DNA from 3 places in the Terrabacter sp. 2RAF25 genome. Region 3 is predicted to be linked to each of the others. Evidence: riboswitches for the same ligand, from Rfam matches in the RefSeq annotation. Region 3 holds a riboswitch; each other region holds the start of a gene.
What was found. A riboswitch is a leader RNA that binds a small molecule or an ion and turns the genes downstream of it on or off. The one in region 3 is predicted to bind cyclic di-AMP.

Region 1 (9,656 bases), on a different contig from region 3:
CTCCTCGAGCACGCCCTGGATGTTGTGGGCGGGCGAGATGCGGATGCCGACGCGGTCGGCGCCGATGGCCTCGGCGACGGCCGTCGTGATCTCGACGACGAGCCGTGCGCGGTTCTCGGGCGAACCGCCGTAGGCGTCGGAGCGCTGGTTGGTCGACGGTGCCAGGAACTGGTGCGGCAGGTAGCCGTTCGCGGCATGCACCTCGACGCCGTCGAGCCCGGCCGCGATCGCCTGCCGGGCCGCGTGGACGAACTCCGCCACGAGCGCGGGGATCTCGTCGGTCTCGAGGGCGCGCGGGACGGCATACGGCTGCTCGCCCGACGGCGTGACGACGGAGCCGGGTGCCGCGACGGCGCTCGGGGCGACGCTCTCGAGGCCACCCTTGTTGTCGGGGTGTGCGACGCGACCCGCGTGCATGAGCTGCACGACGACGTGGCCGCCGCCCTCGTGCACGGCGTCGGCGACGAGGCGCCAGCCGGCGACCTGCTCGTCGGAGTGGATGCCGGGGGTGTCGAGGTAGCCCTGCCCGACGGCACTGGGCTGGGTGCCCTCGGTGATCAGGAGACCGGCGCTCGCGCGCTGGCCGTAGTACTCGGCGTTGAGCTCGGTCGGCGCCTGGCCCGCGCCCGCGCGGTTGCGCGTCAGGGGGGCCATGACGAAGCGCTGGGGGAGGTCCCAGCGGCCGATGCGGATGGTCTCGAAGGCCGTGGACACAGGCCTGCTCCTCACTGTCGGTGAAGTGTCGGTGTAGCCGGCGGTGATGGTCCGCGGCTCCGCGCCCGTGTGGGTGGAGCCTTCAACTACCTAGGCGACAAGTCGGACAGGTGGGCGAGCATTCCCCCGAGGACGCCCGGTGTGACGCGTCAGGCACCGCCGGGGGCGTGGCTGGCGGGCATGGTTGGCGGGGATGGTTGGCGGGGGATGGTTGGCGGGTATGGCGAAGGGGAGGATGTCGCAGCATCCTCCCCTTCGGTACAAGCGCTCAGTCCGCGAGGGTCACGGCGCGTAGATGTACTTCATGCCCGGACCGTCGGTCAGGGTGCGGGTGTTGTAGTTGTACGCACCGGCCAGGGCGTTCATCTCGACGATGGTGACCTGGTTGCCGTTGACGGCCGTCACCCAGGCGACGTGGCCGACGCCCGAGGAGCCGTGCACGCCGGGCTGCATGACGAGGATCGAGCGCGTACGCGGGGTGCCGGTGACCGTGTAACCCGCGTTGGCGGCACCCGAGGCCCACGCCATCGCGTTGCCGGTCCAGCCGCCGGGGTAGTAGCCCTCGGACGCGTACCACTTGGCGAGCGCGCCCCAGGTGCACTGGCCCGCGGTGGCCCAGTTGTGGTCCGAGCGCATGCCGGAGGAGGCGCTCGGCACGGAGCCGTTGCTGACCGCCTTGGCCGTGGACGTGGTCGCCGTCAGCGTGCGACGCGTGAGGTCACGCGAGGCGCGCTCGGCGGCGGCCTTGCGCTCGGCAGCAGCCTTCTCGGCGGCGGCCTTGACGGCAGCGGCCTTGACGGCAGCAGCCTTGGTGGCGGCGCGCTCCGTCTTGACCTGGATGTCCTCGATGACGCGCGGCTTGGGGGCCGCGGCGGGCTGGCTGACAGCCTTCTGGGCGACCGGCGCGTAGCCGATCTTCGCCAGAGCGGTCGAGGCGGCGGGGACGGCGCCGGTGGTCGGGCCGACGGCGGCAGCGCCGGCGGTCGTGGCGGACAGGGGCTCGGCGCTCGCGGGGTTCGCGAAGGTGGCGACGAGGCCACCAGTGGCTGCGACGAAGGCCGCACCCTTCATGGCCGGCTGTGCCGTCTCACGCGCGAGGAGCTTGAGCTCGTTCAGGGGGTTGTGACGGCCTGGCGCACGGTGGCGGCCGCGGATGATCTCGTTGTTCACGCTTGTACCTCTCCGCGCCTACGAAGTTAGCTGTCGGGTTCGGGCGGAAAGGTGCCCGGTTCTCACCCGGCCCGCGACGAGTCGCGACCCGGGCGAATACTTCACCCCAAGGACGTCCGGAGTCGTGGCGCCGGACGCCCGGAGAAACGTGTGGTTCCTCCGCTCCCGTCACAAGGTTTGCTCTCGCTCGACAGGCGGTGACAGGACTAGGCGGTCCACCTCTCGAGCGCCCGACCAGGTGGCCGGACTCCCCGAAGAGTAGATGACTCGACGGGCAAAAGTCACGCTGAGGTAACGGAGACGTGCCAGAAACGTCGTTGACGGTCCGTTTTGAAGGGCTTTACCTGCGGCATACCTTTGGTCGCTTGTGATGCGAGTCACAAGACAGACGCTGACTCTGCCCTGACGTGGACGCGACGCGCAGGGTCACCCGTGGACGTCCCGGTGTGGCTGGTCGGCGAGCCGGAGGACGAGGTCGAGGGGCCCGTCGGGCCGCGTCAGGCGGCGCTCGCCAGGTGGCCGAACACGATGACGTTGTCGCGGTACTCGTTGCGGCTGTCAGTGGGTCCGCCGCAGGTGACGAGGCGGATCTCGGCACGTCGGAAGTCGCTCTTGTAGACGAGGTCGGTCGGGAACTGTGACTTCCGGTAGGCCGCGACGCGGTCGACGGTGAAGGTCAGGTGCGAGCCGTCCTGTCGTGCGACCTCGACGACGTCGCCGGCCTTGACCCTGCCGAGCTCGTGGAAGATGCCCGGCACGCCGGCCGGAGTGTCGACGTGCGCTGCGATGACCGAGGGACCGAGCTGGCCCGGTGTGGGCCCCGCGTCGTAGAGGCCGACCTCCTGGGCCGTGCCGGGCACAGAGATCGTGCCGTCGCGCTGGATGCGCAGGGGCACGAACGTCCGCGAGCCCACCCCGATCGACGGGATCTCGAGCGACGTCGGCTCCGACGCGTCGAGGAACCGCCCGAATGCGGCGCCCGGGTCGGACGTCGGCCGCGTGGGAGCAGTCGTCGCCGGTCCCTTGGCGGGGGTCCTTGAGGTCGACGTGGCGGTCGAGGGCGCGCCCGGGGTCGCTGGGGCCGGAGCCGCCGCGGGTGGCGCGGGTGGCGCGGGTGCCGGACTCCCGGACGGGCCGCGGATCCCGATGACGAGCGCGACGACACCGACGGCGAGCAGCACGGCCGTTGCGAGCAGGGCCGCCGCGACACCTGTGGTGACGCGGCGACCCTGCTGAGACGGCATCCGGCCCGACGGGCTCGGCTGGTTCGACCGGCCCGAGGTGCCCGGCTGATCCGTCATGGGACTTTCGCTCGCTCAGCCGCGCGACCGTGCAGCACGGCGGGCGGCGAAGGCACCGGAGCCGGCTGCGGCGAGGAGCGCACCGCCGCCGAGGAGGAGCATCGAGTCGTTGGTGCTGCTCTTGAGGCCGTTGGCGACCGTCCCGCCGCCGGTGTGCATGCCGCCGGCCGGTGCGGTGTGGAGGGCCCCGCAGAGCGCCGGGTCGGTGGCCTCGGTGGGCAGCTTCGGGTCGAGGTCGCTCTTCGCGTCACCCGAGTACTTGCCGTCGTGGTTGTGGTCGACGCCGTGGATGACGACGACCGACTGCCCCTTGGCGATGGCGTCGGCGACGCCGCTGGAGACCTTGATGCTGCCCCGCTCATAGCTGATCCTGCCGCCGGGCGCGGTGCTGAAGCGGTCGATGGCGAGGCCACTCTTCGGGCTCGTGTCGCCGGTCTTCGTGAGGGAGACGACGATGTCGCCGTATGCCGGCCCGCCCTCGGTCGTGTTGAGGTGGCCGTTGTGGTCGGTGTCGTCGGCCAGGGTCGGGCACTCGTGGCGGGCCGCGGCGGCGAAGTGGATGTGGGCGGCGTGGGGGTTGTCGGGCAGAAGGCCGCGTGCGGCCATGGTCACGGTGATCATGTCGCCCTTGACCTCGACCATGGCGGTGCCGCTGCCCTTGACCTCGCTGCCCGCGACGGGCTTGAGGTTGGCGCTGACCCAGCCGTCCGCGGCGAACGCGGGTCCGATCGTGAGGGCCATCGCCGCGGCGGCGGCGAGGCTGGCGCCGGCGATTCGTGTCGTCGTGCGAGTGGTGGTGCTGCGCATCTGTACTTCCTCCTTGACGAGGAGACAAAGCCGTCCAGCCTGCTCGTTCTCAGACGGGGTCGTCGTCGACCATCTCCGCGGTGGGGTTCGCCGCGCCGCCCCGGCTGGATTGGGGTTCCAGTGAATTCTCTGTGCCGTCACGCTCCGCGCGGACCCTCGGCGGGCTTGACTGGGAGGGAGCGGGCGCGACACCGCGTCCCACGGAGGAAGGACCCATCGTGCTCGAGAGCTCCAAGGCCTTCGGCGGCTTCTCCGTCGACGACATCCCGGCGGCCCGGGCGTTCTACGCCGACACGCTGGGCCTGACCGTGACCGAGGCGAATGGCATGCTCACGCTCCACCTCGCGGGCGACCGGCCGGTCATCGTCTACCCCAAGCCGAACCACACCCCGGCGAGCTTCACGATCCTCAACTTCCCCGTCGACGACGTCGAGGCGACCGTCGACGAGCTGACGTCGAGGGGCGTGACGTTCGAGAAGTACGAGGGCACGCCCACCGAGACCGACGAGAAGGGCGTGTTCCGCAAGGGCGGTCCGCTCATCGCGTGGTTCACCGATCCGGCGGGCAACGTCCTCTCGGTCATCGACTCGTCACCCGCCTGAGGCGTATGCCGCCTGCGACGTCGGCGTGGCCCTCAGCTCTCGGAGGCCTCGGCGATGGCTGCTCGGCGCTGGAGGCACAGCTCGGTGATCTCGGAGATCAGATGGAGGGGGACCGGCCGGTTGATCGGGAAGCGGACGGTGTCCTTGGCCCGGCGGTAGGGGCCGATGGCGTCCTCGAAGTCGCTGTCGCCCGTCGGCACGGGGTAGAGGCCGACGTGGTTCTTCCAGCCGGCGTAGTAGATGAGCGGTTTGCCATCGACCGTGAAGGTCGCCATGCCGTAGCTGATCTTCTCCGCCGCGTGGGGCGCCGCCGCGTGGATGGTGCGCCGCACACCGGCAAGCTGACTCCGCGTCTCCTCGGGATAGGACGCGATGTAGTCATCGACGGACGCAAATCTCGGGGCCAATCCAGGTCCTCACCTTGTTCCGGACCGGTCGCGGAGGGATGCCTCGACTGTATTGCGCGAAAGGGGTGACTGCAAAGTAAGCACGTGTTACGGGATGAAAACGTCAACAACCTACAGAACCGGGTCAAGTCGCCGTCTCAGACGTCGAGCCACCGCTCTCCGGCGAGCACCTTCTCGACCGCCTCGGCCCCGGGTCCTTGCGGTCGGCGTCCGAGCAGGGTCGCCGTCGTGAAGCCGGCGGCGAGGCCGTCGAAGACGTCGTGCCGGCGCAGCATGGCGTGACGACCGCCCTCGACGGTGACGTAGCCGACCCGCGCGGTGCGTGCGAGTTCTCGGGCGACGGCTGCCGAGCTGGTCGGACGCGCGACCCGGTCGTCGTCGCCGTGGACGAGCAGCACCTGCCGGCCGGTGAGGTCGAGGTGCCCCTCGTGCGGGTAGACCCACGGGTTGAGGGCGACCGCGCTGACCACCGGTCGCTCGGCCGCGGCGAGCAGGGCCGCCCGGCCGCCCAGCGAGTGGCCGACCAGGCACACGGGCAGGTCCTGACCGAAGCGGCTCGCGACCTCGCGCAGCGCCCAGCGCACGTCGTCGACCGGCGTGTGGTGCGCGTCCCAGCCGCGGGTCGAGTTCAGCAGGCGCAGCACCGCGAGCTCACCCTTGGCCGCCCGGGCGATGCGTGCCGCGATCGGCACCATGCGCAGGACCGACAGCTGGGTCGGGCTGACGCGCATGGGTTTCCGGCGCGCGGCACCCCCGTGGAGCACGAGCACGACACCGCGGGGTGCGCTGGGCGCGGCGGTGTCGATGAGGCGTGCGTGGGTCACGGTGACGGCATACCCGGTTGGGGTGGACGCGCGGCAAGAACTGCGGCGCGCTCGCCTGAACCGGGGTGGGGGTGTCGGGGGTGTGTGGGTGTGCGGGTCAGGGACGGAGGAGGACCTTGACGGCGCGGCGTTCGTCCATGGCGCGGTAGCCCTCGGCGACCTCCTCGAGCGGCAGCTCGAGGTCGAAGACCAGGCCCGGGTCGATGCGACCGTCGAGCACCCGCTGCATGAGGTCGGGGAGGTAGCGGCGCACCGGGGCGATGCCGCCGGCCAGGCCGATGTTGCGGACGAACATCCGGCGCAGCGGCAGCTCGACACCGTGTGGCACACCGACGAAGCCGACGGTCGCGCCGGCTCGGGCGACGTGGAACGCGGTGTCCATCGACTGGTGCGTTCCGACGCACTCGAGCACCGCGTCGGCGCCGATGCCACCGGTGAGGTCCATGACGGCGGCCACGGCCTCGTCACCCCGCTCGGCGATGACGTGGGTCGCACCGAAACGACGGGCGAGTGCCTGCCGCGGCTCGTGGCGCGACATCGCGACGATGCGCTCGGCACCGAGCTGCTGCGCGGCGATGACGCCGCAGAGGCCCACCGCGCCGTCACCGACGACCACGGCGGTCGAGCCGGCGCGCACGCCTGCCGCGACGGCTGCGTGCCAGCCGGTGGCCATGACGTCGGTGAGGGCGAGCAGCGACGGCACGAGCGCGTCGTCGGGCATGCCGTCGGTCTTGACGAGGCTGCCGTCGGCCTGGGTCACGCGGGTCAGCTCGGCCTGCCCGCTCGAGGTGCCGTCGGCGTTGGGGCAGGCCGACTGCACGCCGGCCAGGCAGTCGGGGCAGGTGTTGTCGCAGTGGCAGAACGGGATGACGACGAAGTCGCCGGGACGGAAGTCCTTGACCTCGGAGCCGACCTCCTCGACGACGCCGACGGCCTCGTGACCGATCGTCGAGCCTTCGCGGATCGGGTTCTCCCCGCGGTAGGGCCACAGGTCGGAGCCACAGATGCAGCCGGCCGTGACCCGCACGATCGCGTCGGTCGGCGCCTCGATGGTCGGGTCGGGGACCTCGGAGAGACGGATGTCGCCAGGGGCGTGGATCGTCGTAGCGCGCATGGTGGCCATCCTTCTCCTGCCGCCGCCTGCCTCCAAACCCCGTCGAGAACTGGGCACTCGACCGGGGGCACGGTCGAGTGCCCAGTTTCCGACGCAGTTCGGCGGCTCAGCAGCTCAGCCGCGGGAGCGGAGCCTGAGGTTCGGGAGCCCGGGTGCGGGGAGGGTGTGGTCCCACTCCTCCGGGAAGATCCCGTATGCCGTCGTGCCCGTCGTCTCGCGGGCGCGCTGCCACTCCTCCCGGAAGCCGACGACCTCGTCGTGGCTGCGGCCGATGAAGTTCCACCACATGACGATCTGCTCACCGAACGGTGCGCCGCCGAGCACGAGGAACCGCGCCGGCTCGTCGGGACCCGCATCGATCGTGACCGCCTCGGCGCCGACGGCCTGGAACGCGATCTCGCCGGGCTTGGCCGTGACGTCGCCGACGGTGAGCAGCCCCGTGTCGCAGAGCAGCCCGTGCTCGTGGGTGGGATCGAGCGCGATCGTGAGCGACTGCCCGGCCTCGAGCGTGACCTCGGCGCCGACCAGGTCCGAGAACATCGTGACCGGTGAGGTCTGGCCGAAGAGCGTGCCGAGGAAGACGAGCACCCGGGCGCCGTCCACCTCGGTGACCGGCGGCGCGTAGTGCTCGAAGCCCGGGGCGGTGGAGCGGTCGGCCTCGGGCAGGGCCACCCACAGCTGCGCGCCGTGCAGCACGGTCGTGTCGGGCGTGGAGTACTCGGAGTGGGCGATGCCCTTCCCGGCGGTCATGATGTTGAGCTCGCCGGGGCGGACGAAGGCGTGGGCGCCGGTGGTGTCGCGGTGCTCGACCTCGCCGGTGAAGAGCCACGAGACGGTCTGCAGGCCGGTGTGCGGGTGCCCGGGAACGGCCATGCCGCCGGTCTGGGACACGTCGTCGGGGCCGTAGTGGTCGACGAAGCACCACGCCCCGATGAGCGAGCGTTCGCGCTGGGGGAGGCTGCGGCGTACGGGCATCGCCCGCGGCCCGCCGAGCGGCACCTCGCGGAACGGCAGGACGACGGCCGCGTGGGGTGCGGAGGCTGCGTCGGCGTCCGCGGTGGCGTCGCCGCAGACGACCTCGGTGGGGTGGCGGTCCGGGTTGCTCACACGATCAGGCTAGGCCGCGCAGGGGCGGAGCGGCTCGCAGGAGCGGTTGCTACGTTGCGCAGCATGACCGAGGCGCCCGGAACCGACGCAGGCACCGACGCAGGTACCGACGCCGCCGCAGTGACCTCGGCCCGCGGCCGCTGGTCGGCGTGGCGCGTCGTGTGGTGGTTCGGCTTCGTCAGCCTCGCCGCCGACATGGTCTACGAGGGTGCCCGCTCGGTCTACGGACCGCTTCTCGCCTCCCTCGGCGCGAGCGCCGTCGTCGTCGGCCTCGTGACCGGCGCGGGCGAGGCGATGGCCCTCGTGCTCCGCCTCGTCTTCGGGCCGCTGGCCGACCGCACCGGTCGCTACTGGGGCCTGACGATCCTCGGCTACGGACTCACCGCCGTCTGCGTGCCACTCCTCGCGGTGACGCCGTTCGTGGGAGGTGCGGGGCTCGTGCTCGCCGCCGTCCTCATCCTCCTCGAGCGCTCCGGCAAGGCCGTGCGCAGCCCGTCGAAGTCGGCCCTGCTCGCACACGTCGCGTCGGCCGTGGGTCGGGGTCGCGGCTTCGGCGTGCACAAGGCCCTCGACCAGGTGGGCGCCTTCGCCGGTCCGCTGCTCGTAGCCGCCGTCATCGGCGCCTCCGGGGTGATCTGGCCGAGCATGGCGGTCCTCGCCGTACCGGGCGTCGCGGCGATGCTGTTGCTCGCCGTCATCCGCTCGCGGGTGCCCGACCCCGCCGTCTACGACGAGGAGCACGTTGGGGCAGCGTCGAAGTCCGCCACTGCGGAAGCGGCTTCGACACAACCCCACGCGACGGAAACCACTGCGGTGCAGCCGGATTCGTCCACCGGAGGTCTGCGCGGCTGGTTCGCCGATGCTGTAGGGGCCGGCCTGCCGCGCGAGTTCTTCGGCTACGCCCTCGCCGCCGGCCTCACCACGGGCGGTCTCGTCACCTTCGGGATCATTGGCTACCACCTCAGCGTGAAGGGCCTCGTCGCCGTCGCCGCGGTTCCCCTCGTGTATGCCGGAGCCATGGCCGTCGAGGCCCTCGCGGCGCTCGGCGTGGGTCTCGTCTACGACCGACGCGGTGGATCCGTGCTCCACCTCGTGCCGGTGCTCGTCGCGCTCGTGCCGGCGCTCGCCCTGACCGGGCGGCTCTGGGTCGCTCTCGTCGGGGTCGCGGTGTGGGGCCTCGCCACAGGCGTGCAGGATTCGACGGTGAAGGCGCTCGTCGCGGAGGTCGTGGCGGCACCGAGGAGGGCGACGGCATACGGCGTCTTCGCAGGGGTGCAGGGAGCCTTCGCGATCGTCGGCGGCCTCGTGGCCGGGTGGCTCTACGACCGGTCGCTCGCGGCCCTCATCGTCGTGGTGGCCGTCAGCCAGCTCGTCGCCCTGGTGCTCCTCATCCGCACCGTCCACTCCCTGCGCCACCAGCCCTGACACGCGCGAACGCGGCGTTCGGTCTCGAAAACCGTGTTCTAACACTGACTTCGAGACCGAACACCGCGTTCGGCGATGAAGCGGGTGGAGCTGGGTGGAGCTCGGTGTGTCAGCTCACGGCGTCGAGGGCGTCGACGATGCCCTCACCGAAGTAGCTGTTGTTCTCGACCGGACCGACGCAGACC
Region 2 (9,656 bases), on a different contig from region 3:
CACTCCACGATGACGGCGTTCGGCATCCACGGTGGTGACGGACAGCCCCTCGGCACCTACCCGCCACAGGTGGTGCTCGGCGCGCAGGCTGTCTCGCCCCAGACTATGGCCGAGGCGTACGCCGGACTCGCCGACCACGGCACCGTCTGCGACGTCCACCCGGTTTCGAGTGTCGTGCAGGGTGGTCGCACGCTGTGGGCGCCGCCTCCGGCCTGCAGGCAGGTGGCCGACCCGGACGCCGTCGACCAGGCGACCCAGTACCTGGAGTACAACATGACGCACGGGTCGGGCATCCTCAACCAGCTGCCCGGGCGGCCGACCGCCGGCAAGACCGGCACGTCCGACGGCAATGCGCAGTCGTGGTTCGTCGGCTACACGCCGCAGCTGGCCACCGCTGTGTGGGTGGGCAACCCGGTCCACCCGACTCGGCACATGTTCAACGTGTCGATGGCAGGCAAGTCGTGCGCCTCGATGACCGGCGCCTGCTACGCCGCCCCGATCTGGCGCCGGATCATGGACGGCGTGCTGTCGGGAGAGCCCGTCGAGCCGATGCCCTGACGCGGGCTGGCTCGTGGACCTCAGGACATCGGCGCCGAGTCAGGAGCCGTCGCGGACCCGACGCGCGAAGGCGGACGATCGCGCCCGGAGCTCCTCCACGCGCCGGTCGACGAGCGAGGCCGCGTCGAGCCCGCCCTCCATCGCGTTCGGCGGGCGGCTCACGTGCTGGGAGCAGCTGAAGTCGGCGTGGACGAGAGTGCCGAGGCTGTTGCCCTCGCGCCCGGCGGCGCCGGCCCGGCGCGCGACCCACAGCCGCACGTCGGCCGTGGCGAAAGCGTCCTCGCACCAGGCGCACATGGCCCTCGCCTTGCGCGTGTGCTCCGACGCCCGAAGGACGAAGGCCACGGCCTCGTCACCGACGGGCACGACGGCATACGCCCTCTGGGGGTTGCTGCGGTCGACCCAGCCTAGAAAGTCGAGCTGCTCCCAGGGGAGGGTCTCGAGGTTGCCCGGGATGCTGGCCTGCTTCGCCTCGCGGCGCGAGCAGTTTACGAGGGCGGTGCGAATCTCGTTGTCTGTCAGTGGTTTCACGGTGTTCCTGTCAGTGGGGCAGGACCGGGTGACCCGGTCAGCCGGGGTGGGTGAGGTGACGCGGGACCGTGACCGCTGAGCAGGCCATGGAGGCCACCCACCCCTCCGCGGGACCTCCCGCTGACGACTGACGACTCCGGTGCGGAGCGGCGTCCATCGTGCGCCGGAAGCCTGTCAACGGTCCAGTCGTTTTCGGACGGTTTCGTGTGTGGCCGTCCGAAAACCCGCCTTGAGGAGGTTTGTCTTGGCAACATCTGCCGATATCGAGCCGTGACCTACACGGTTCAACGATTCGTCTGCGACCGTCGATGCAGTTCATCGGCCGGGGTCCTCCCCGGCCGGCCCGCCGGTACGCCGAGTCCTGTCCGCCGGTCGGGGCAGTTGCGCATCACGCGGACAGGAGCGGGGGACCCACTTTCTGGGCCGGCTAGGACCGGTTCTTGGGGTGAAGCCGCGACATGCGGCCGGGCCACTTCTGCCCGAACCCGACAGCTCACCTCGAAGGCGTGGGAAGGAACCCGACCATGCCCGCTTCGAGTCCTGCACGCCCCGCACGACCTGCACGACCCGGGCGCCACCGGCGCCCCGCACGACGACTGCCGCTCCAGTCCCTCGCCCTCACCCCGCTGCTCGGCGCCGCGCTCCTCGTGGGCACCGGCGGCGCACCGCCCGCCTCCACGACGGCGCCGCCTGCCGCGGCTCCGCAAGCCGTCAAGGCAGCGCCGAAGAAGACTGTCAACGTGGCCTCCGCTCCCGTGGCCGCCGTCCCGCGTCGCATCCAGGCGCTTCGCCTCACGGCCGCGCAGAGGGGCAAGCCCTACCGTTGGGGTGCTGCCGGACCGTACGCGTTCGACTGCTCCGGCCTCATCTACTACGTCTACCGGACCCGCTTGCACGTCGCGCTGCCCCGCACGGCGAACGCCCAGCGCCTGAGGACCGTGCGGGTGGCCAAGTCCAACATCCTCGCCGGCGACCTCGTCTTCTTCATGAGCGCCGGACGCGCCTACCACGTCGGGGTGTACGCGGGCAGCGGCAAGGTCTGGCACTCGCCGCGACCGGGCCAGCGCGTGCAGCTCTCGAAGCTGTGGACCAGCGCCTGGGTGGCCGGCCGGGTGCGCTAGCCCGGAACAGACCTCCCAGCAGGGCTCATCTCTCGCGCACATGGTCGTCCGGTCCACCGTCACGACGGGCCGGTGCCCACGCCAGCGTGGCCGTCAGGGACCCCGACGGGCCGTTCCCCCCACGACCCGTTCAGACCCTCATGCCGCCACGTCGACCCCTCCGCGCGGGCCATCCTCCCCCGGGGTGGACCGCCTCGGCGGTCGCGACGGGCACAGGACCGGATGAAGGAGCCGCAGGTAGGGAATGCTTTCCCACCTGCGGCTCCGTCATGGATGGAGCGAGCGACGGGAATCGAACCCGCGTATCCAGCTTGGGAAGCTGGCGCTCTACCATTGAGCTACGCTCGCACGGGCCGCCGGCTGGTGCCCTGCAAGGGCTCGCGAGGCGGCACGCGGCGTCAGTGTAGCCGACGCCGCGCCAGCGCACTGACCGCGACCCCAGGGGCCCACGACCGTCATGGATCTGACCAAGCAGTCCGCCTTCGTCGACCACGTCCGCGGGCGTGGGGGAGCCACGGCGCAGGTGGCGGTGACCCTCGAGCAGTTCTTCGACGGCAACGACTGCGAGTGGAGCATCGCACCCAACCGGCCGGAGGACGTGCCGCTCGCCGCGGTGCGCAAGGTGCTGCTCGACCTGCGCTCGCACCCTGAGGTGCACGACGTCCGGGTCGAGCTCGACGTGCTGGAGTTCGAGGACTTTCCCGACGACGAATGGCCTTACGCCAGTGGGTTGGCCGTCATCACCACACTGCAGCCCGACGAGGTCGACGCGATGACGATCGACGCCGACACCGAGTCGAGCGGTGGCCCGGCGGAGGGCGCTGACTGGCTGGTCGACGCGCCTGGCGTGCCGGAGGGACACCACTACGTCGGCGTGTGGTGGGACTGATGGGTCCCACCGAGGCCGGTCTGGTCGAGGGTGTGCCCGAGCAGGTTACCGACGCGCTCTGCTACCACGGCGAGGGCCCCGTCTGGTCGTCGACGTGGGGTGGTCTGCGCTGGGTCGACATGCTCGCCGGTGACGTCCTCACGCTGCGTGCCGACGGCTCGGTCGACCGGATGCACGTCGGCGACGTGGCCGCGTTCCTGCGCCCTCGCGCGCGGGGTGGCTGGGTGGTCGCGACCGAGCGCGGGCTGTCGCTCGCGGACGACCCGGACGGCATACCCGAGCCGTGGATGGACCTCTGGGACGACCCGTCGACACGCATGAACGAGGGCGGCGTCGACGGCCGGGGCCGGCTGTGGGCGGGGACGATGGGCTACGACCGGGTGCCAGGCACCGCCACCCTCTACCGCGTCGACGCCGAGGGTGCGGTCGCCACGGTGCTACCCGACGTGACGATCTCCAACGGCATCGACCTCTCGCCCGACGGCCGTCACGCCTACTACGACGACACCCCGACGGGTCGCACAGACGTCTTCGACGTCGTCGACGGCGAGCTGACGAACCGTCGACCGTTCGTCACCCACGACCTCGGCCATCCCGACGGCCTCACGGTCGACAGCGCCGGCAACGTCTGGGTCGCGCTCAACGGCGCCGGCCGGGTGCGCTGCCACTCGCCGGCCGGCGACGTGCTCGCCGAGGTCGAGCTGCCCGTGCGGCTCACGACGGCCTGCACGTTCGGCGGCGACGACCTTCGCGACCTGTTCATCACGACGTCCCGCGAGAACCTCGACGACCCGGAGCCCGCGGCCGGTGCCCTCTTCCGGGTGCGCGTCGGCGTGCCCGGGGTGCCGGTGCGCGCTTTCGCCGGCTGAGGCGTGCGTCAGTGTTGCGCGTGGCGCAACACTGACGCACTGTTCGCCGAGGAGGTATGCCGTCTCGCGGGCATACGGCTCAGCCCGAGTGGGTGATGCCGCCGTCGGCGGAGTAGCCGAACGTCGAGACCACGCGACCTGGTCTGTGCGGAAAGCCGGCCGGCAGGCCCATGGGGCCGCCTGACGGCTCACCCCCAGGGCCGCCCGCTCCGCCGTCTGCCGGCTCGCCCGACCCGACGCCCAGCAGGCTTCGCGTGAGCCGCTGGGAGTCCGAGAGCAGCTCGTCGAGGGCCAGGCCGAGGTGGTCGTCGGCCGGCTGTTCGTCGGCCAATGCCGCGGCGAGCACCGCCCGCCGCACGAGCTCCTTCGTGAACGACGCGGTGGTGCCCTCGGTGCGGGCGGCAGCGGCCGACATGGCCTCGTGGCCGAAGAGGTGGCCGCCGTAGAGGTGCAGCAGCTCGAGCCGGCCCTCGAGGTCGGGCAGCGGGATCTCGGCCGCGAGGTCGACACGCCCGGGCCGCTGCGACAGGGCCACCTCGAGGTCCTCGACACGGTTGGTCGTCAGCACGAAGGCCACGTCGGCGTCCGCGTCGAGGCCATCCAGCGCGTCGAGCACCTCGAAGAGCAGGGGTGAGGCGCCCATGGAGAAGGAGCGGTCCTCGGCGACGAGGTCGCAGTCCTCGAGGACGACGATGGCGGGCTGGTGCGCCCGGGCCACCTTGGCGGCGTCGTGGATGAAGCGCAGCGAGCCGCCGCTCAGCAGCACCGCTGTCGTGCCGGGCGTCGCCGACAGCAGGTGGCGCACGGTGTGCGTCTTGCCGGTGCCGGGCGGACCGTAGAGCAGGACGCCACGCTTGAGGTGCTGGCCGTGGGCGAGCAGCCGCTCGCGCTGCTCGCCCATGCCGATGACGTGGTGCGACACCCGCTCGAGCAGGCCCTCCGGCAGCACCACCGCGCCCGCGTCGACCGTCGGGCGCGCCACGAACGTCACGCCGGAGATGCCCGGGCCGTAGGGATCGGTGCCGAACGTGATGACCTGGCCGCGGAGGATGCTCCGCTCGTCCATGAGCTGCTGCACCCGAGCCATGAGTGCCTCGGAGAGGTCGCGGTCGGCACCCATCACCTCGATGCTCCCCAGCTCGCGACCGAACTGGCGGTTGGCGCCCTGCTGGCGCACGGCGACGGGGAAGCCCTCGAACCGGAAGAGGCGGATGCCCGACGTGACCACCTGCCGCTGGTCGTCCTTGCCCGGACCGGTCGGCATGCGGTCGTAGTCCACCTGCCCGACCGGCAGCCCCGACCCGTGCAGCCCCTGGACCAGGTCGCCGAGTGACATGTGGTGGCGCATGTCGCCCGCGATCCCGACGACCGTGCGGTCGGGGTCGCCCTCCGACACCTCGGTGAGGGCCAGGTCCGCGTCGACCATCCGGTGCGGGGGCACCGGCTGCGCGACGACCGCCAGCGCGCGTGGTTGCACCCCGAGGTGCGCGGCAAGGACGTCGACGAGGCGTGGGCCGTCTCCGTCGCTCGGGACCCGTTCGAGCACGGCCCGCACGACGCGGTGGAGGTCGTCGAGGAGCGGCTCGACGGACGGCGGTGGCGAGGCGGCGTTCGAGGGGTCCATGACGTGACGATAGGCGGCGCGCGGGGTCCACAGGGCAGGAGCGGGGGAGTGTTTCGAGCACCGCGTTATAGCCTCGACCCGTGCTGCTCTCCGACAAGGACATCAGGGCCGAGATCGCCGCCGAGCGGGTCGTGCTCGACCCGTGGGACCCGAAGATGGTCCAACCGTCGAGCATCGACGTCCGGCTGGACAAGTTCTTCCGGCTCTTCGACAACCACAAGTACCCCTACATCGACCCGGCGGCCGAGCAGCCCGACCTGACGCGCCTGGTCGAGGTCGGCCCCGGCGAGGAGGGGTTCGTGCTGCACCCGGGCGAGTTCGTGCTGGGTTCGACCCTCGAGGCCGTGACGCTCCCAGACGACCTCGCCGCCCGCGTCGAGGGCAAGAGCTCGCTCGGCCGGCTCGGCCTGCTGACCCACGCCACGGCCGGATTCGTCGACCCCGGCTTCAGCGGTCACGTCACGCTCGAGCTGTCCAACGTCGCGACGCTGCCGATCATGCTCTACCCCGGCATGAAGATCGGCCAGCTCTGCTTCTTCCGGCTCAGCTCGCCGTCCGAGAACCCGTACGGCTCAGCGGCATACGGCTCCCACTACCAGGGCCAGCGCGGCCCGACAGCGAGCCGCTCGTTCAAGAACTTCCACCGCACGCAGGTGTGAGCACCACGTCCGGGCCGACCCGCGCCGACTCCCGTATGCCGCTCGCGTCCCTCTCGTGGGACGCGCAGCCCGCCGCTGCCGGGGTGGTGGTCCTCGTCATGCACGGCGGCGCGGTCGACGGCTTCGAGCCCAACCACCCCTGGTCGCACAACGTGGCCCGGCTCGTGCCGTTCGCCCGCGCGCTGCGCAAGATCCCGGGCCCGGTCGCCGTCGCGCGCCTGCGCTTTCGCGTGCGCGGCTGGAACGGCTCCGAGAACATGCCTGTCGTCGACGCGCAGTGGGCGCTGCGACAGGTGCGTGAGACCTACCCCGGCACTCCCGTCGCCCTCGTCGGCCACTCGATGGGCGGTCGCGTCGCGATGCACCTCGGCGACGAGGACGACGTGCGGCTCGTCGTGGCGCTCGCGCCCTGGATCGAGCCTGACGACCCGTGGCCGGGGCAGGGACGACGCACCGTCGTGATCCACGGCGACCGCGACGTCATCTGCGGTCTGAGCAGGTCGCGTGAACGCATCGAGAAGATGCGGGCGGACGGCCTCGACGCGACGCTCGTGCGTGTCGCCCGGTCCGACCACGCCATGCTGGTGCGCGCCCCGCTGTGGACTGCGCTCGTCACCGAGACCGTCGCAGCCACGTTCGCGCGCGAGCTCGGGGGCTCCGCCGAACCGCGGTCGGGGCCTGTCGGCGCCGTGGTGGCGCAGGTCGTGCACTCCGGCGGGGCCACGATCGACATCTGACCGTAAGGCGAAGGTTCGCAGCGCCGTGGGTGCTGGCGGGTACGTTGAGGGGCATGATCCGCTTCGACGGCGTGACCAAGCGTTACGGCGACTCGTCCGGGGGCAACGGGGGGCAGGGGTCCGTCGCCGTCGACGACCTGACGCTCGAGGCCCCCACCGGCAAGATCACCGTGCTGGTCGGGCCCTCCGGCTGCGGCAAGACGACCACGCTGCGCATGGTCAACCGCATGATCGTCCCCACGTCCGGCACGATCTCGGTCGACGGGCGCGACACCGCCTCGCTCGACGTCGCCGAGCTGCGCCGGGGCATCGGCTACGTCATCCAGCACGCCGGCCTCTTCCCCCACCGAACCGTCCTCGACAACGTCACCACCGTGCCGCGTCTGCTCGGCACCGACAAGAGGACCGCCCGCGACCGTGCCATGGAGCTCATCGAGCGCGTCGGCCTCGACCCCGCCATGGCGCGTCGCTACCCGGCCCAGCTCTCGGGCGGTCAGCAGCAGCGCGTCGGCGTCGCGCGTGCGCTCGCGGCCGACCCGCCGGTCATGCTGATGGACGAGCCGTTCTCGGCCGTCGACCCCGTCGTGCGCGAGCAGCTGCAGAACGAGTTCCTGCGGCTGCAGTCCGAGCTCGGCAAGACGATCCTCTTCGTCACCCATGACATCGACGAGGCCGTCAAGCTCGGTGACCAGGTGGCGGTGTTGCGCGTGGGCGGCGTTCTCGCACAGCTGGACTCGCCGGCTCGTCTGCTTGCCGACCCTGTCGACGACTTCGTCGCCGGTTTCGTGGGGCGCGACCGCGGCTACCGCGCCCTGTCGTTCGCGGCCGCCCCCGAGCTGTCGCTCGCCGACGAGCCGACCGTCCGTCTCGGGGCCGGGGCAGACGACGTGCGTGCCTTCGGTACGCCGTGGGTGCTGTGCGTGGGTGACGACCGCGAGCCGCTGGGCTGGGTCCGCGCTGCCGCTGTCGAGCACGAGGTGACACGCAACCTGCTCCATCGCGGTGGCACCGTCGCCTCGACGTCGGGCTCCCTGCGGGCGCTGCTCGACGCGGCCCTGTCGTCGCCCAGCGGCCGTGGTGTCGTCGCCGACGACGACGGTCGCCTGGTGGGCACCATCACGGCCGCCGAGGTCGTGCCGGCGATCGAGGCGCGACGCGACCGCACGGCATACGCCCCCGGGGGGCAGCACCCGGCCGAGCGGTCCGGCGACGGCGCCTCCGAGGTCCCCACCGAGGAAGCGACCGCGCGGTGACCTGGGCGCTTGACCACCTCGGCGACATCGTCACCCGGGCCGGCCAGCACGCCTGGCTCGCTGGGCTGCCGCTCGTGCTCGGCCTCGTCATCGCCCTGCCGCTGGGCTGGCTCGCGTCGCGCACGGCGTGGCTGCGGGCGCCGCTGCTCACGACCACCGGGCTGCTCTACACGATCCCGTCGCTGGCCCTGTTCATCCTGCTCCCGCCGATCCTCGACACGAAGATCCTCGACCCGGTCAACGTCATCGTCGCGATGACGATCTACACCGTCGCGCTGCTCACCCGCACCGTCACCGACGGACTCTCGTCCGTCGATGCCTCCACCCGGCAGGCTGCTGTGGCGATGGGCTACGGCCCGGTGGCCAGGTTCCGGGCCGTCGACCTGCCGCTCGCGGTCCCGGTCATCGCCGCCGGCCTGAGGGTCGCCGCCGTGAGCAACGTGAGCATCGTCAGCGTCGCCTCGCTCATCGGGGTCTCGCAGCTCGGCTACTTCCTCACCGACGGCTACGCCCGCACCTTCCCGACAGAGGTGTGGGTCGGCATCATCGCCTGCCTGCTCCTCGCGCTCGTCTTCGACCTCGTGATCCAGGTCGTCTCGCGGCTGCTGACGCCCTGGACCCGGGTGGTGGCCGCGTGAGCTTCTCGTCGATCTGGGGCTGGTTCACCGATCCCACGCACTGGCAGGGCGTCGACGGCGTGCCGAACCGCGTGGTCGAGCACCTGCTCTACACCGGCCTCACCCTGCTCATCGCCCTGGCCGTGGCGGTCCCGGTCGGTGCGTGGGTCGGCCACTCAGGCCGAATGCGTTGGCTGGTCACGGGCGCCAACGCAGCCCGGGCCGTTCCGACGCTGGGGCTCCTCTTCGCGGTGTCGATGTTCGTGGGGCCGCTCATCAAGAGCGACCTCGCGTTCGTCATCCCCAGCATCACCGTGCTCGTCCTGCTCGCGATCCCGCCACTGCTGTCGGGCACGTATGCCGGCATCGACAGCGTCGAGCCCGCCGCGCGCGATGCGGCGCGTGGGATGGGCATGACGGGCTGGCAGGTGCTGACCAAGGTGGAGGCGCCGATCGCGCTACCCCTCTTCCTCAGCGGACTGCGCAGCGCGACGCTCCAGGTCATCGCGACCGCGACCATCGCGGCCTCCGTGAGCCTGGGCGGACTCGGTCGCTACCTCATCGACGGTCTCGCCTCGCGCGACTTCGTCCAGATGGTCTGCGGCTCGATCCTCGTCGCCGCCCTGGCCCTCGTGGCCGACGGCATCCTGGCGCTCCTCGAGAAGCGGGCCGTCTCGCCGGGAATCACCGGGCGGACTCCGCGTGTTGCCCGATCACGAACTCGCACCACCGCTCCAGACCAGGCGGCCGTCCTCGTGGGCAGCCCATCCGAAAGGGAACGTCCATGACACGCACTCG
Region 3 (9,656 bases):
GAGGCGGCGCCCTCCGCCGGGAGCGGGCCGGACGAGCTGGACGGGAGCGATGGTTCGCTCGACGCACCGGACCCGGGTCCCGATGGCCCGGACGACTCACGTCAGCGCAAGGCGTAGGTGCCCGACCCCGGAAGCACCGAGTCCGCCCGACCCACGAACGTGACCGCCAGAGAACCCGCCCGCGCGCCGTCCGTCACCCTTGTCACCTCGACCGCGACCCGACCCGCGTGCATCCGCTCCTCGAGCAGGGCCGACGGCGTCGTGACGTGCTCGACGGCGCGATGGCCGACCTCATCGACCAGCGAGGTCACGAGCCATCCCGAGCTCACCGACAACCGTGCGACGAACGTCCCGCGGCCGGCGGGCACGAAGGTCAGCGTCGTCACGATCCCAGCGCCGCTCGGTGGCACGACCGGCTGCGTGGGTGGTGTCGCGGGCGTGGGCGCGACGGTTGCAGGGGGCGGAGCCGAGTGGCCGGCAGGAGCCGACGGTCGGGCGGGGGTCGGTGCGCTTCCGAGCGCCGACGACGTACGCCCTGTGGAGGGCGCCGCAGACGCTCTCGGCGTCCGAGCCGGACCGGTCACGGCTCGCACGTCCACTGTGGTCTCGCGTCGCAAGCGGCCGGTCGGGACAGGACCTGCCGCGCGGTCGCCTGAGATGGCCTCGGCGACCGCCACGCCGATGACCGGCCGTCGCCCGGATGCCGCTCTGCCCGACCCGTCCGCGCGTGACGTCGCAACGCGGGAGGCACTCGTCACGGGCTGACCTCGCGGCGCCGGTGCCTCGGCAGCGACCGGGCCACCGGGGCCGGGTTCGAGCACGAAGAGCGTCAGCGCCAGCGCCAGCGCCGCGGCAGCCGTCACGAGCAGGACCCCGCGTCCCGGGACCGACAGCACCCGTGCCGCCAGGGGCGCTGCCGGGTCGGTGGCGCCGGCGGCCCGGACCGCGGCGCGGTCGAGCAGGTCCAGCGGGTCCAGCAGGTCGGCGTCGGCCGTGACCGCGCCGTGAGCGGGCAGAGCCAACGCGTCGTGCGTCTTCAGGGTGTCGCCGGCGACCACGTCGACGACGTCTGCGTCCGCCGCGAACGCTCCCGGCAGCAGAGCCGGGGCCACCCGGTGGCGGATCGCGCCGTCGACGTCATCGAGGACGGCTGCGGCCGCTCGGCAGGGTGCGCACCAGGCGAGGTGGTCGTCGACCTCAGTCCGGTCACGTCCCGGGGGCGTGCCACGCAGGTGTGCACCGAGGGCCCGGCGGGCGGCGGCGCAGTCGGCCCCCTCTGCCCGCGCGACGAGCTCGGAGAGCAGTCCGAGCCGCAGCCGGTCTCGGGCTCGGTCGACCGGGTCGGCCGTGCTGTGCGACGCCGGTGCAGGGTCCGGGGCGATCCGGGGCGAATCCTCGTCGTGTATGACGAGCCGCCAGAGGAGCGCGCGCGAGGCGCTCGGCAGCGACCTCCAGGCAGCGAGAACCGCCTCACCCGTCTGGTCGTCGACGACGTGCCGAGGCTCGCCTCCGAGACCGTCGCGCGCCTGGTCCACCATCTCCCGTCCCGAGGTCCACCGGGCGTGCCCGGCTGCAGTGTGCCAATCGAACCCCCCGAGTGCGCAACCGCGCGAGGCGGAAGAACCATCGCGCCAGCACCGCACTGGCTGCATCCTGCACCCCGATCGGGTGCCGTGTCGCCAAGGCGGGCGCGACATGCCAGCAGGTGGACGAATCTCCCTGCGCTATGGGCGTTTTGCGGTTTTTGACGCAGTCGCTCAGATGGTCTGGGTGGCGACGCCGCGCAGCAGCGCGAGGTAGTCGTCGACGGGGCGCGCACCCGACACGGCGGCATACGCGTTGGCCACGACGAACGGCGTCGAGCTGACGCCCATCGAGCGGGCCTGCTGCTCATCAGCCCGCACCTGGTCGGCGTACTCGTCGGACGCGAGGACGGCCGAGACCCGCCGCTCGTCGAGACCACACTCGGCGGACAGCCGTTGGAGCACCTCGTGGTCGTCGATCGCCAGCCCCTCGCTGAAGTGCGCCGACTGGAAGCGCTCCACGGCAGCCGAGCGCAGGGCAGGCCCGCCCATCTCGCCGGCCAGCGCACACAGACGGTGAGCGTCGAAGCTGTTGGCCCGCACGGCGCGGTCCCAGTCGAAGTAGAGGTCGTCGGCCTCGGCCACCTCGCTCGCTCGGGCGTTCATGAGCCGCCCCGCCTCACCGTCGCCGCCGTGGCGCGCCGCCACGTGCTCGACGACGGGCACGCCCCCGCCGCGCGGGACGTCCGGTTCGAGCTCGAAGGAACGCAGGCGCACGGTGACGTCGTGCGGCCGCTCGAAGGCGGCGACGGCAGCCTCGACGCGTCGCTTGGCCACCCAGGACCAGGGGCAGACCACGTCGCTCCAGAAGTCGAGCTCGATGTGGGTCGTGGACTCGGCGGCAGGCTGGTCGGTCATCGACTCAGTCAACCACGGCCCCGAAAAGCGTTGTGCCCCCGCCGGAGTCGGCGAGGGCACAACGAACAGAGAGGTCGAGCGATGCTCAGAAGCGGCCGTAGCCCGAGGGCGCCGTCCAGATCGAGTGGTTGCCGATGACGGTACCGGGACGCTGGGCGTCGATCATGCGGCCGGGGCTGACGTAGATGCCCACGTGGTACGCCGGCGAGCCGAAGAAGACGAGGTCGCCCGGCTGGGGGTCGCTGACGCGCGTCGCCGCGGCCTGCTGGGCCGAGGCCGTGCGCGGGATCGAGATGCCCGCCTGGCGGTAGACGTAGGAGGTGAAGCCCGAGCAGTCGAAGCCCGACGGCGACGAGCCGCCGTAGACGTAGGGCACGCCGAAGAAGGACTGCGCGATGCCGACGATGCCGGAGGCGCTCGGGATCTTCGCGTTGTCGAGGGCGACACGGGCCGTCGAGCGCGAGGCACGGTCGGCGGCAGCTGCACGGTCGGCGGCGCGCGAGGCGGCAGCCTTGTCGGCCGCGGCCGCGGCCGCGGCCTCGGCGCGCTCGCGCTTGACCTTGATGTCCTCGATGACGAGCGGCGTGGACTTGAGGGCCGGCTTGCCGTAGCCGATGGCCGACAGGGCGTTCGACGCCTTGAGGGTGCCCACCTGGGGACCCACGACCGCGGGACCCGCGGCGGCGCTGTTCACACCGTCTGCGGCGTTCGCCGTGCCGGCGAACGAGGCGACCAGGCCGCCCGAGGCGGCGACGATGGCGGCACCCTTGACGGCCGGCTGGGCCGACTCCCTGGCGATCGTCTTGAGCTCCGAGATCGCGTTGAATCGACCGGGGGCGCGGTGGCGCCCGGGAACGTTCTGAGCCACGTTTGACCTCTCGACGCCTACGAAGTGAGCTGTCGGGTTCGGGCTGGAGGTACGTGCCCGGCCTTCGCTCGGACCATTGCGGTCCAACGGAAGGCTTCACCCCGAGGACGTCTCTCGACGTCCGGAGAAAGTGGTTCCCCCGCTCCTGCCATTGCGGTTCGTCACTGGCCACAGGTCGATGGCAGGACTAGGCGGTCCGACCCGGGGCACTCGCTCGACGGGGAGAGCAAGTGCGGCCACGCTACCCAACCGGCCGCAGGTTGTCACCTCCAGGTCCGCAGAACTTGGAGAACTTCCGGCCGCCAGGACAAATGTGGCAAGGCATGCCAAGACACCCCCACCAGAGGGGGCACACCTTGACGTACGCCTTGGGCGCGGAGGTCGTCAGGCGGTCTGGCAGTAGACGTGGACCGCGACCTCTTCGGGCAGCGAGACGCCGGCGCCGGACTCGACGCCGTCGCGGACGACCACGACCCAGGCGCCGTCGCGCGCCACGTCGACGTGGGCCCCGGGCACGACGCCCGCGCTCGTCAGGAGTCCGAGCGCCTCGGGGTCGACCTGGACCGGCTCGCCGATGCGCCGGATGGTCACGCGCGAGGCGCTGTCGCGCACGGCGGTGGTGAGCGGGATCAGCCCGGTGAGGAAGTCCTCGTCCTGGTGCATGCCCAGCTCGTCGAGACCGGGGATCGGGTTGCCGTAGGGCGACTCGAGACCGTCGCCGATGAGGCCGAGGATCTTGCGCTCCACCTTCTCGGACATCACGTGCTCCCAACGGCACGCCTCGTCGTGGGCGTACTCCCACTCGAGGCCGATGACGTCGACGAGGAGGCGCTCGGCGAGGCGGTGCTTGCGCATGACGCGGGTCGCGAGCAGGCGTCCGTGGTCGGACAGCTCGAGGTGACGGTCGCCGGAGACCGCGACGAGGCCGTCGCGCTCCATCCGGGCCACGGTCTGCGAGACCGTCGGGCCCGAGTGGCCGAGACGCTCGGCGATGCGGGCCCGCAGGGGCACGATGCCCTCTTCCTCGAGCTCGTAGATCGTCCGCAGGTACATCTCGGTGGTGTCGATCAGGTCCGTCACGGTCATACCTTCTCAGAATCCTCGGACGGTCAGTGACCGCCCGTCGCGCTGCCGGTGGAGGTGCCCGTCCTCAGCCCCTGTTCGATGCCCTGGTCGGTGCCCGAGTCGGGTCGTGCCGAGGCACCCAGACGCGCAGCCATCCCGCCCCGACCACGGCGCCGGCGCCGAGCACGACGGCTGAGGCACCGAGGGACATGACTGCGCTCAGAGCTGACAACGCCAGGGGGCCCGCGGCCCTTCCCAGGTCGGCGCAGAGCCGCCAGCCACCGAGGAACTGGGCGCGGCCGTCGACGGGTGACGCGTCAGCGCCCAGCGTCATGATCAAACCGGCCCCGAGCCCGTTGCCCACGCCCAGCACCGTCGCGGCGGCCGTCACGGCGACGAGGCTCGTCGCGAGCGGGAGCAGCGCCATCCCGAGGCCCAGCACGAGCATGCTCGGCACGGCCGCCGCGACCCGTCCGTAGCGGTCCATCAGCCAGCCCGACGGGTAGAAGAGGGCCATGTCGATGGCGCCGGCGACGCCGAAGACGAGCGAGGTCTGCGCCGGCGTGAACCCGACCGACTCGGCCCACAGCGGCACGAGCGCCTCGCGGATGGCCCGCGCGCCCGCCACGCACATCGCCCCGGTGCCCAGCGTCAGCAGCACGTGCCGGTGCTGCACCAGCACCGAGGCGACGCTCCTCGGGACGGCCGCCGTCGCGACGCGGTGCGCCGAGCCGGTGATGTCCGGTGCGACCAGCACGAGCACGAAGGCGGCGAGGCTCGCGACGCCACCGACGGCGTACGCGGACTCGATGCCCCAGCGCGTGATGACGAGGGAGCCGATGAACGGTCCGACGAAGTAGCCGATGCGGTGGACGCCCCCGAGGGTCGAGAGCGCCCGGGCGCGCATGGCGACCGGGACGGCCTCGGTGAGGTAGGCCTGCCGGGCCAGCCCGAAGAGCGAGCCGGCCAGCCCGATGACGAGGACGCCGACGAAGAGCATGACGAGGCCGCCCGCGAGCGCCGAGACGACCATCCCGACGGCCTCGACCACGGCCGCGACCAGCAGCGCCCGGCGCTCCCCGATGCGGGCGGCGAGAGCCCCGGACGGAAGGTCGCCGAGCAGCTGGCCGACGCCCATCATGGCGACGAGCAGGGCCGCCACCCCGACCGAGGCGCCGAGCTCGCGTGCCGACACGGCCACGATGGGCGAGACGGCCCCGGCACCGGTCGACCCCAGGAGCGTGGGGCCGTACGCCGACAGCGCGATCGCACGCAGGCTGCCGCCGCGCTCGCCCCCGTTGTCCCCCTGGCCGCGAATCTCGGTCACGCCACAGGACCCTAACGATCGGGTTACTCGGCTGGCCCGCTCGTCCGGGCGACGGAACGATTGGCGGATGGCCGGGAGTCAGGGGACGAGCAGTCCCGCAACGGTGGACAAGGCGTTGGCGGCGACGACCGCGAGCGCCAGTGTCGACCTCCCCTCCCGTCCCCTCACCCGCCACCACCATGCGAGCAGCGCGGTCTCCACCACGACCACGACGACCTCGGCAGCCAGGAGCTGCGTCGGCGACGAGAACCGCGTCGAGACGGCATACAGCACCGGCTGCGTGAGCACGTTGACTCCCACGGCCGACGCCACCCCGCGCCCCCACGACGCCCACCCGGCGAGGCGCGCGAACCCCACCAGCACCGGCATCTCGACGGCGATGGTCACGGCGAGCGCCTCCCACGCGCGGACGGTCACGGCATGACCGGCGTGCCTACCGGGACGCAGCGCTGGCGCACCGTGACGCTCCTCGTGCTCGGGGCCGTCGGCGCATCGCTCGCCCTGGCGCTGGGGGCGCCCATCGCGACGGCCGTGATCGGCCTGATCCTCTTCGGCATCCTGCACAACCTGCTCGAGATCCGCTACGTCGCCGGCCGTTTCTCGGGGGTGCTCGGCCGGCCCTTCCTCGACCTGCTCGTCGCTCTCGTGACGGCGATCGTCGTCTGCCGACTGCTGTCCGGCGTCGTCGGCCGCCCGGCCCAGCTGGCCGAGATCCTCCTCGGCTACGGCGTCATCGCGCTCGCCGCCCGCTTCGGCCTCGAGGGCCGGCGCCGCCAGGTGGTCTGGGGCGTCGTGACCGCGGCCGCCGCGGTCTCCCTGGCCTTCCCGGCCTACCACTTCGTCGTGCTCACCCACCTGCACAACGTCGTCCCGCTCTTCTTCCTCTGGGAGTGGTCGCGCCGCATCACCTCCCGCCGCGGCCGGCAGGCCTTCCGTGCCGTGCAGCTGCTCTGGGTCGTCGCCATCCCGGCGGTGATCCTGCTCGGGCTCCTCGACGGCTCGCTCACGACCGACCCCGGCATCGTGCGCAGCGTCGTCGGTGACGGTCAGACGGTCCTGTCCACCAGTGCGCCGCCGGGAGCCGCGGCGACCCTGCTCGGGAGCCGGTTCCTCGCCGTCTTCGCGTTCATGCAGACGATGCACTACGTCGTGTGGGTCGCCCTCATGCCACGCGTCGCGCCCGACGCCTCGGCTGCGTTCGAGGCCCGCGTGCCGTGGGTGACCGGTCCGCGGCTCTGGGCCGTCGGTTTCCTCGTCGCCGCGGTGTTCGCCGTGCTCTTCGGCGTCGACTTCGTCCAGGGCAAGGCGCTGTATGCCGCCCTCGCCAGCTACCACGCGTACCTCGAGATGCCGGTGCTGCTGGCCATGCTCGTGGGGGCGCCCAGCCTGCTGTCGCCGCCCGTCGCGGCAGCGGACGAGCGCGTGCCGAGCGAGCTGATGGCGGCGACCGTTCCGAACGTGCCGACGGTCTCCCGGATGCCGGCCGGCGGCGGCGGCGGAACGATCGGGCCCTCGCCCGACGCCGCGGCGGTGGCAGTGGCGCCCGAGCCCGAGGTCGGCACGTGACCCTGCTCGCGCCGTTCGACGCCGCCGCACCGCCCGAGGACACGTGGGGGCCGATGCTGGTCGTCGCCCTCGTCGTCGTCGCGGCCCTGGCCATGATCTTCGGATTCGGCCGGATCACCCGACGCCGGGCCGCCGACGACGAGACGACGGCGGCGGGTGAGGGTACCGGCGGCGCCGGCGCCGGCACGGGCACCGGGGCCGGCTCTGGCACGGGCTCTGCCGGCCCGGCGACGTCCACCGATGACGAGCTGCCCACCGACCCTGTGTAAAAGGTCTTGCCGCCCCATTCATCCCGACGTAGGTTCGAGGAGTCGAACCGAAGGGAGGTGATCCGAGAAGTGATTTCTTCCGGAACGTGTGAGGTGGCCACGCGATAGCCGCGTCCCCATCCACACCATGGATGAGGCAGGGCAGTCCGACACGTCGGGCTGCCCTGTGCCATGTCCGGTCCCGTCCCGTCCCGTCCCGCCCCGTCAGGGTCCAGGTCAGGGTCCAGGTCTGCTCAGGGCTGCAGGCGCGACCTCGTCCAGGCTCCTGGGTCTGCGAGGTCCCCCGGCCCGCTGCGGCGGAAGACGATGCGGTCGTGCAGCCGGTTGCTCCGGCCCGCCCAGAACTCCACCTCGTCGCACACGATGCGCCAGCCGCCCCAGAAGTCGGGCACCGGCACGTCGTCGTCGCGACCGGTGTCGGGAAAGCGCTCCAACACCTGCTGCCACCGGCGCTCCAGCTCGGCCCGGTCGGCCGCGGGCCGTGACTGGTCGGAGGCCCAGGCCGACAACCGCGAACCGTAGGGACGCGACGCGAAGTAGCCCTCGACCTCGTCACGGTCGAGAGGCACGGCGCTGCCCCTGAACCGGATCGCACGGTAGATCGAGGGCCAGGTCAGGCTGGCCGCCACCCTCGGGTTGCCTTGCAGCTGCTTGCTCTTCGCCGAGCCGAGGTTGGTCACGAAGCCCGGCCCGCGCTCGTCGAAGAACCGCATCAGGACGGTGCGCACGTCGGGCGAGCCGGACTCGTCGACCGTGGCCACGGACAGCGCCGACGGCTCCGGGACGTCGGCTCGCTCACCGGCGGCCGCCTGGGCCGCGTCCACCCAGGCGCGTGCCTGGAGGTAGGGCGACTCGGCGACGTCGGCCTCGACGAGACCGTCTCCGGAGTAGTCGAGGCGGCGTACCTCGTGAGCCGTCCGCGTGGGCTTGCGCGCCGTCTCGTCGGCCGACGTCACCGGGTTGTTGTCCATGAGCCCAGACTAGGGTTGGCGACAGGAAGGCCCGCAGGAGCGTCAGGCCACGGCGCGTGCGGACCCAGCGAGAGCCCCGGCCGCCCGGGGCCGGTGAGGAGTCGGACGATGGCAGGCAAGGGAAAGCTCGTCACGCAGACCGTCAAGCTCGGGATCAAGTACGGCCCGCAGATCTGGGTGGCCAGCCAGGCGCTGCGCGAGCCCGCCAAGGAGGCGGCCAACAAGGCGATCTCGAGCGAGCGGGCCAGGCGCCAGGCGATGGACCACGCGAGGTCGCTCGCCGACGGCAGCATCCTCAAGGTCTACAAGGGCGACGCGGCGCACTGGGTCGTCTTCAGCGGCGACGAGCCCATCGCAGTGCACCCGACGACCGACATGCTGCTCACCACGCTCGTCGAGCGCGCCGACCTCACGAAGCGGATTCGTCCGCAGGACAAGGTCAAGGCGACGGAACGCGCCAAGGACGCCGCCGCGGCAGCCCTGCGCCGCGGCAAGCCCAACCAGATCAACTGACGCGTCCCCGCGTTCGGTGTCACCGGTCCCTGGTGAACAGCAGCTACATCGAACGGGGGGTGAACGCGGGAGCGAACGCGGGTGCGCGGGCCCTCAGTCGGTGACGACGATGCCGAGCTCGGCCGCGAAGGCGTCGGCGAGGTCGATGACCTGCGGGCGGCTCAGGGTCGCCCCCTTGAGACCGGCCAGCCCGACCGGCGACCGCAGCGTGGCGCCGGAGAGGTCGAGACGGGCATACGTGCCGCGTCCGAAGGACGGCTGCTGCAGCGTGCAGCCCTCGAACGTCAGCCCGTCGACGACCGCCTCCTGGAGGTCCAGCTCGACGACGACGCAGTCGACGAAGGCGACGTCCTTGAGCCTGGCGCCGCGCAGGTTGAGGAAGTCGACCTTGCCGCCCACCACGGTGACGTCGCGCCAGGTCGAGCCCCAGGCGGACACCGCGGCGAGACGGCAGCCGTCGATGGTGGTCTCGACCACGCTGGCCTCGACGAGGCTCAACCCGACGCCGTGGACGCGCTGCCACTCGCACTCCGACCAGCGGGAGCCCGAGAGATGGGCCTCGTCGAGGGTGGCCCCGACGAGCGTGCACTCGAGGAACGACGCGCCTTCGGCGTGGGCGCCGCTGAAGTCGGTGCC

Region 1: it holds a riboswitch for cyclic di-AMP, as region 3 does, so the genes downstream of both, AB4091_RS07425 (CHAP domain-containing protein) here and AB4091_RS15960 (C40 family peptidase) in region 3, are expected to answer to the same signal.
Region 2: it holds a riboswitch for cyclic di-AMP, as region 3 does, so the genes downstream of both, AB4091_RS04255 (C40 family peptidase) here and AB4091_RS15960 (C40 family peptidase) in region 3, are expected to answer to the same signal.

Annotation. Positions count from the first base shown of each region.
Region 1 is NZ_JBFRGJ010000002.1:896,426-906,081, forward strand. It holds gene AB4091_RS07420 (alkene reductase) at 1-714, opposite strand, end outside; gene AB4091_RS07425 (CHAP domain-containing protein) at 997-1,884, opposite strand; cyclic di-AMP (ydaO/yuaA leader) riboswitch at 1,888-2,074, opposite strand; gene AB4091_RS07430 (sortase domain-containing protein) at 2,382-3,185, opposite strand; gene AB4091_RS07435 (hypothetical protein) at 3,201-3,992, opposite strand; gene AB4091_RS07440 (VOC family protein) at 4,211-4,594, shown strand; gene AB4091_RS07445 (iron chaperone) at 4,627-5,001, opposite strand; gene AB4091_RS07450 (alpha/beta fold hydrolase) at 5,139-5,825, opposite strand; gene AB4091_RS07455 (zinc-dependent alcohol dehydrogenase family protein) at 5,923-6,939, opposite strand; gene AB4091_RS07460 (pirin family protein) at 7,054-8,046, opposite strand; gene AB4091_RS07465 (MFS transporter) at 8,110-9,471, shown strand; gene AB4091_RS07470 (S8 family peptidase) at 9,581-9,656, opposite strand, start outside.
Region 2 is NZ_JBFRGJ010000002.1:207,403-217,058, reverse strand. It holds gene AB4091_RS04265 (transglycosylase domain-containing protein) at 1-558, shown strand, start outside; gene AB4091_RS04260 (FBP domain-containing protein) at 598-1,089, opposite strand; cyclic di-AMP (ydaO/yuaA leader) riboswitch at 1,464-1,611, shown strand; gene AB4091_RS04255 (C40 family peptidase) at 1,614-2,210, shown strand; tRNA gene AB4091_RS04250 (tRNA-Gly) at 2,485-2,558, opposite strand; gene AB4091_RS04245 (hypothetical protein) at 2,668-3,099, shown strand; gene AB4091_RS04240 (SMP-30/gluconolactonase/LRE family protein) at 3,099-3,968, shown strand; gene AB4091_RS04235 (AAA family ATPase) at 4,048-5,592, opposite strand; gene dcd (dCTP deaminase) at 5,673-6,251, shown strand; gene AB4091_RS04225 (alpha/beta hydrolase) at 6,248-6,988, shown strand; gene AB4091_RS04220 (ABC transporter ATP-binding protein) at 7,042-8,241, shown strand; gene AB4091_RS04215 (ABC transporter permease) at 8,238-8,879, shown strand; gene AB4091_RS04210 (ABC transporter permease) at 8,876-9,646, shown strand; gene AB4091_RS04205 (ABC transporter substrate-binding protein) at 9,643-9,656, shown strand, end outside.
Region 3 is NZ_JBFRGJ010000006.1:174,932-184,587, reverse strand. It holds gene AB4091_RS15975 (STAS domain-containing protein) at 1-117, shown strand, start outside; gene AB4091_RS15970 (zf-HC2 domain-containing protein) at 102-1,538, opposite strand; gene AB4091_RS15965 (DsbA family oxidoreductase) at 1,758-2,441, opposite strand; gene AB4091_RS15960 (C40 family peptidase) at 2,527-3,309, opposite strand; cyclic di-AMP (ydaO/yuaA leader) riboswitch at 3,312-3,483, opposite strand; gene AB4091_RS15955 (iron dependent repressor, metal binding and dimerization domain protein) at 3,694-4,389, opposite strand; gene AB4091_RS15950 (MFS transporter) at 4,460-5,701, opposite strand; gene AB4091_RS15945 (hypothetical protein) at 5,780-6,118, opposite strand; gene AB4091_RS15940 (hypothetical protein) at 6,122-7,267, shown strand; gene AB4091_RS15935 (hypothetical protein) at 7,264-7,536, shown strand; gene pdxH (pyridoxamine 5'-phosphate oxidase) at 7,770-8,507, opposite strand; gene AB4091_RS15925 (hypothetical protein) at 8,616-9,020, shown strand; gene AB4091_RS15920 (pentapeptide repeat-containing protein) at 9,114-9,656, opposite strand, start outside.